2 regions of the Microbacterium sp. NPDC076768 genome follow, and region 1 is predicted to be linked to the other one. Evidence: riboswitches for the same ligand, from Rfam matches in the RefSeq annotation. Region 1 holds a riboswitch; the other holds the start of a gene.
The links. A riboswitch is a leader RNA that binds a small molecule or an ion and turns the genes downstream of it on or off. The one in region 1 is predicted to bind thiamine pyrophosphate.
Positions count from the first base shown of each region.

Region 2: linked by a shared signal. The riboswitch ahead of AB0O87_RS01655 (ECF transporter S component) and the one ahead of thiM (hydroxyethylthiazole kinase) in region 1 are both predicted to bind thiamine pyrophosphate.

Region 1 is NZ_JBFBMU010000003.1:407,222-410,622, forward strand. It holds gene pheT (phenylalanine--tRNA ligase subunit beta) at 1-510, shown strand, start outside; gene AB0O87_RS14155 (NAD-dependent epimerase/dehydratase family protein) at 645-1,403, shown strand; TPP riboswitch at 1,410-1,503, shown strand; gene thiM (hydroxyethylthiazole kinase) at 1,494-2,342, shown strand; gene AB0O87_RS14165 (bifunctional hydroxymethylpyrimidine kinase/phosphomethylpyrimidine kinase) at 2,339-3,401, shown strand, end outside.
Region 2 is NZ_JBFBMU010000001.1:312,900-316,300, forward strand. It holds gene AB0O87_RS01645 (energy-coupling factor transporter transmembrane component T) at 1-37, opposite strand, end outside; gene AB0O87_RS01650 (ABC transporter ATP-binding protein) at 34-1,485, opposite strand; gene AB0O87_RS01655 (ECF transporter S component) at 1,488-2,135, opposite strand; TPP riboswitch at 2,126-2,237, opposite strand; gene AB0O87_RS01660 (D-alanyl-D-alanine carboxypeptidase) at 2,318-3,401, shown strand, end outside.

The DNA of each region.
Region 1 (3,401 bases):
GCCGCTGGCGTCGATATCGAGGTCACGCAGTCTCAGCGGGTAGCGCTGCACCCCGGTCGCACTGGTGCGTTGCTGGTCAACGGTGAAGAGGTCGGTTACGTCGGTGAATTGCACCCAGAGGTTGCAGACGGTGCTGATCTTCCTGGTCGCGCGACGGTGCTGGAACTCGACCTCGATCGCATTTTGACGCTCGCGGGTGACCGCGTTGTCGCCGCGTCTCTGTCGACGTTCCCCGCGGCCACTCAGGACGTCTCGCTCACCCTTTCGGCAGATGTTCCTGCCTCGGCTGTGAAGGAGGCGCTCACGGAGGGTGCTGGCGCACTGCTTGAGTCGCTGCGTCTGGTGGACGACTACCGTGGTGAGGGCGTACCTGAAGGCTCGAAGAGCCTGACGTTTGCGCTGCGTTTCCGCGCCGATGATCGCACTCTCACCGCGGCAGAGGCCACGGCCGCAAAGCTTGCAGGGGTAGAGATTGCGGCAGAACGTTTCGGAGCCGCCCTCCGCGACTAATCTGCTCTGAGCGGAAGTGCCTCGGTCGCGGAAAAAACCGCCCGCCGAACGGGGCAACGCTTGTGTGTGGCGACCGAGGTGCTCCCGAGGTCTGTAACGGCTTCGCGCAGCGCGATTGGGATCACGTCGTTGACGTGTCCTCAAACGCAACGCATGTCGAGCGTGCCGTCGATGCTCTCGGAGCTCGGGTCGCACGCTGGACATACGTGTCCTCGGTTTCGGTGTACACGGACGAGCAGACGGTGGGGGCGGACGAGACATCGGCACAGCATCATCCGGCCCGCGCTGGCGACGCATATGACTACGCAGCGCAGAAGGTTGCGGCTGAGGACGCCGTCGCGAAGCTGGGGGAGCGCGCTCTCATCGTGCGCCCCGGTCTTATCGTCGGCCCCGGTGACCCCAGCGATCGATTCGGCTACTGGGCAGCGGCGTTCATGAGGGCAGGAGCAGAGCCCGTCTTGCTGCCTCCGCTTGAGGAGAGGCGTACGCAGGTAATCGACGTTGATGACCTCGCCGCATTCATCGTTATTGCAACAGCGAGCGGCGCGGTCAACGCGATCGGAGATGGGCTTCCGCTCGCAGAGATGCTCGGGTCAATCCGCGACGCCGCCGGACACACGGGCGCCACGATCGTCGCCGAAGACGACTGGCTCCTTGGTCAGAACGTCAAGTATTGGGCCGGAATGCGTTCCCTCCCGCTCTGGCTCCCCGCAGAGATGACAGGCTTCATGACGCGCTCAAACGCAGCATTCCATGCGAACGGCGGATCCCTTCGTCCTGTTGCGGAAACCATCCAGCGCGTTCTTGTCGATGAGCAGACGCGTGGTCTGGACCGTGTGCGCCGTGCCGGACTCACCAGAGCGGAGGAACGAGCTCTGGTGGACGCTCGCTAGACTTCGAACAGTGACACGGGGTGCCGCATCCGCGGCTGAGAGTAAACCCGTCGAACCTGATCTAGTTCGTACTAGCGAAGGGATGTCGCAATGAGCGATTTTCTGCGTCCTGATTCCACACTCGACCTTGCTGGCGCTGCCGGGAGCCTGCTTGAGGCGGTGAGAGAGACGCCACCACTGACCCATTGCATCACCAATGCGGTCGTGACGGGCTTCACCGCCAACGTGCTGTTGGCACTCGGTGCCGCTCCAGCGATGGTCGACATCGTGGGGGAGGCTGAGATGTTCGCCGGCGTCGCCTCCGGTCTGCTGATCAATCTGGGTACACCCACTCCAGAGCAGCGGGCGGCGAGCCTGGAAGCGGTGGATGGTGCCACCGCCGCTGGTACGCCGTGGGTGCTTGACCCTGTCGCCATCGGAGCCTTGCCTGTGCGCACCGCTCTCGCGCACCAGCTGGTCGAGCAGCGTCCGACCGCCATCAGGGGCAACGCATCGGAGATTCTCGCGCTCGCTGGGCTCAGCGCCGGCGGCCGCGGGGTCGATGCGACCGACACGACAGATGCCGCTGTGGATGCTGCTGCCGAGTTGGCGCACCGCACGGGGGGAGTCGTTGCTGTGTCTGGCCCCGTTGACTTCATTACGGATGGCGTACGGGTACTCTGCATTTCGAATGGACACGAGCTGCTGACCCGGGTGACAGGTGGGGGCTGCGCACTGGGGGCCGTCATGGCCGCCTTCCTCGGCGCAGCGACGACAACCGGGCATGACCCGTTTACCGCTGTCGCCTCCGCAAGCCTGGTCTATACGGTCGCAGCCGAGCGAGCAGCCACATCGCCCACCGGTCCAGGAACCTTCGCCGTCGCGCTGCTCGATGCCCTTGCCGCGGTGAGCCCTCAAGACGTGATCGCCGCGGCGCGTGTGGAAGGCGGCGCACTGTGAACGCTGATCTGTCGCTCTATCTCGTCACAGATGCGACGCTCTGCGGCGACCGCGGTGTCATCGAGACCGTTCGCCAAGCCGTAGACGGCGGAGTGCGCATCGTGCAACTGCGCGATAAGAAGGCAGCAGACGCCGAAACGGTCGAGCTGCTGTGTGCGCTTTCGCGAGTGATTGACGGCCGCGCATTGCTGGTTGTCAACGACCGGTTGGATGCCGCGATTGCCGCGCGTGCACGCGGTGCACGAATCGACGGCGTGCACCTCGGGCAGGGCGACGCATCGGTGCTGCAGGCGCGCGCGGCGCTCGGGCCGACAGCACTGATCGGCCTCACGGCGAACACGCCAGCGCACCTTGCGGCGGTGCAGGCACTCCCCGCCGGCACCGTCGACTACCTCGGGGTGGGGGTTATTCGTCCTACCGCCACGAAGGCAGATCATCCTGAGCCACTCGGAGTAGACGGATTCAGAGCCTTCGCGGCCAGCAGCACACTCCCGTGCGTGGCGATCGGCGGGGTCGGGATCGACGACACCGAGAGCCTGCGTGAGGCGGGTGCCGCTGGACTCGCTGTGGTCTCTGCGCTCTGCGCCTCGGAAGACCCCGCACAGACAGCACGGGAGTTTCGGCGTCGGTGGCGCCAGTGCGCCGTGCCTCGGGTGCTGAGTATCGCGGGGAGCGATCCATCTGGCGGGGCCGGTATCCAGGCCGACCTCAAGTCGATTGCGGCGAATGGAGGGTACGGCATGGCGGTCGTCACCGCGTTGACTGCCCAGAACACGCAGGGTGTGCGCGCGGTGCACATTCCCCCGACGGAGTTTCTTCGCACGCAACTCGATGCAGTGTCGGATGACATCGTGGTCGACGCGGTGAAGATTGGGATGCTGGCCGACGCCCACGTCATCCGCACGGTGCGGGAGTGGCTTGACGCTGTGCGCCCTTCGATTGTCGTGCTCGACCCGGTTATGGTCGCGACTTCGGGTGACCGACTGCTCGATGCGGATGCAGAGCGGGAACTGCATGGCCTTCTAGGACGTGCGACCCTGATTACCCCCAATCTTGCCG
Region 2 (3,401 bases), on a different contig from region 1:
CGAGCCACACATTCCGCGCCGTCTCGGTCGTCGTCATGATGTCGCCCCCAGCGCGATGCGCTGACCACCCAGATGCCGAATAACGTCGTCGTCGTGGGTGACAGCGATAATCGACCGACCGCGCGTGATCTCTTCCTGCAGCAACGCGACGAGCGAGATCCATCCGCGGCGGTCCTGACCAAAAGTTGGCTCGTCGAGCACGATCACTTCCGGCGCACCCGCGAGCACCGTGGCAACCGAAAGTCGCCGTTTCTGCCCTCCGGAGAGCGTGAAGGGGTTCGCGAGTGCGAGCGCAGCAAGGCCGAGGCGATCGAGCAGGTCGTCGACAACGCCCGCTGTTTTCACCGCATCCCACCCGAGCGCACGCGGGCCGACGGCGAGCTCATCCCTGAGCGTCTGGGTGAGGAACTGGTGCTCCGGTTCTTGAAACACCATGCCGATGCGGGTGAGGAGTTCTCGCGAGGTCCAGCGGATCGGGCGGGTGCCTTTGCGTCCCGCAAGCTCCGTTGCCGAACGCACCTCCCCCGCGTGCTCAGGAATGAGCCCTGCGAGGGTGAGTGCGAGCGTCGATTTGCCCGCACCATTAGGCCCGGTGATGACGGTCGCGTTCGCGCGCGGCACTTCCAGCTCCAGCCCCGATTGCACGACGACGCCCGATTCTCTCGCAATCGAGAGACGAGAAGCAGTGAGCGCAGCTGGCGCAGTCACGCGTTCCAGCACAGGCAGTTCGACGCCACGATGCGGCACCCACACCCCTGCATCGGCGAGCGCATCTCCGTGTTCGGCGAACACTCGCTCTGGCGCACCATCGGCGAGGAGACCACCGTCGGCGGCGAGCACGATCACGCGCGTCATGAGGTCGACCCACACCGGAGTGCGGTGCTCGACGACGATCAGCGTCGCCCCTGTTGTCTCAACAGCCTGCTCGACACTCGCGCGCACCTCGCGCACCCCATCGGGATCAAGGTTCGCAGTCGGCTCATCAAGCAACAACAGACCCGGACGCATCGCCAGCACGCCAGCCAGGACCAGACGCTGCTTCTGTCCGCCGGAGAGAGCTTTGGTGGCGCGTTGCAGTGGAACATTCAGTCCGACAGCGTCGAGCGCCTCCGCCACACGACCGGGGATTTCGTCCGCCGCGACACCAAGGTTCTCGCACCCGAAGGCGACATCATCGCCCACCTTCGACAGCACGATGCCCGCGTCCGGATCTTGCAGCACCAATCCCACCTGACCGTGACGCGACTCGGGTGCTGCGCCGTCGATCGAGAGCGAGCCAGTGCGCTCGCCTTCGTCGTCATCGCCCAACACCCCAGCGAGCCCGGCCAGCAACGTCGACTTGCCTGCGCCAGAAGCGCCGAGAAGCAGCACCCGCTCGCCTGGCTCGATGGTGAACGTGACGTCGGCGACAGCGGGTTTCTTACGACCGGCGTACCGCCACCCCCAGCCCGCAGCCTGCACGCGGGCCGGGGCGGCGAAACTCATCTTCAGACCTCGCGTACGTGCTCTCGCCCGACGGCGAAGCGGTTCAGCGCACCAGTGACGGCGAGCGCACGCACGAGCAACCAGCCGACCACGCCAGCCAGAATCGCACCGGAGACAACGACACTGACCAAGTAGATGGTGTTGAACTCCACCGACTTCAAGATGTTGGGCGAGCTGCCGTAGAAAAGCTCGAATACCCAGGCGGCGACGGCCGCTCCGACACCCGCAAGCGCTGCCACGGCGATACCGAATCGACGGTAGAAGAAGAGGGCGAAGATGAGCTCAGCCCCCAAGCCCTGCACCAGACCGGAGAGCACGGTGGAGACGCCCCACACATTGCCAATCAGCATCGATACGATCGCCGCGACAAGTTCGACGACGAGCGCGGCACCCGGCTTGCGAATCACCAGGCCACCGACGACACCGCCGAGTAGCCAGATTCCGACAGCGATTCCGCCGAGGCCTGGGGTCAGGGCATCTGCCGCACCGAACCAGGCGTAGCCGATGGTGTTCCAGCCCCAGAACACCAGACCGATCGCGACACCGAGAACGGCCGCGACGACGATGTCGACGACCCGCCAACGCCAGACGCGCGGTGTTTGTGCGCCCTTCGCGGTGCTGGGGGCAGACGTGGATGTAGACGTACTCATCTGAACTCCTCCCTGCGCTGGCATTACCCAGATCAGGTTCGACGGTCGAAGCGCGAATCGCTCCCTCTCAGCCCGGCTCGCCGGACTCCCGTGGTTGTGTGAAAGAGCTTACCGGCTGGCGACACTCCGGCGCGACGGACGGCAGGGCGCGCAACACGCCGGGAATTAGGTACCGTAAGCAAGTGACCGCTTCACCCCCCGCCGACGACACGACCGCGCTCGCCGACGCCGACGTGGCTCCCGACGCCGACGCTGAGGCCGACACAGAGACCGACACAGAGACCGACACAGAGGCAACCGCAGAAGCCGATGCAGAGGCAGAGGCAGAGGCAGATGCAGAGGCAGATGCAGAGGCAGATGCAGAGGCAGATGCAGCAGGTGCTGACGCTGACGCTGACGCTGACGAAGCAGAGTGGGCTGATGAGAAGACTCCTGCCACGGCGCTGACCTGGGTCGATCCTGCGGCGATTGCCGAGCACACGCCTCCCGCGTCAATAGACGCGAAGTCGAGAAGAGAGCAGGCGGGGAATCTGTTGCAGGGTGCACCGCTGCGGCCAGCAATCACTCGTCCTGGCATTTTGGTGCCGCTCGCGACGTTGGTCGGAATCTTCGTTGCCTATACGGGCTCGACAATGCTCTGGCCGCTGCACGAGGTGGCACCAACGGTGCAGTCCGTCGAGTTCGAAACTGTTCCGGCCGCTGCGTCAACCATCACGTGGCCGACCGAAGGCAGTGCCGCAGCTGGCATCGCTGGACTGAGCACCGCCGCGTCGACCACCGAACAGGTCAGTATCGCCAGCATTACCAAAGTCGTCAGCGCCCTGATGGTGCTGGACCGGATGCCGCTCGCGTTGGGCGAGCAGGGCCCGGAGTTCACCTTCGACTACGGCGACAGTGTGGAGTACTGGGACTATCGGCGAAACAACGAGTCCGCCCTCGATGTGCCAGTAGACGGCGTGCTGACTGAGTACCAACTGTTGCAGGGAACCCTCATGGGCTCTGCCAACAACTACATCGACAGGCTCGTTTCCGAGATCTGGGGAGCCGACTGGGAGTTCGCTGCCGCCGCCGATATCTGGCTGAGCGAACGTGGCCTGTCCGACATCACGGTGGTGACGCCCTCTGGTTTTGACGAGCGCAACGTGGCGACCCCTGCGGCGCTGATCGCTCTCGGAGAGCGCGCGATGCAGAATCCTGTTTTTGCCGAGATCGTTGGCACGGTCTCCGTCGACCTTCCCGGTGCTGGCACTGTGGTGAACACCAACG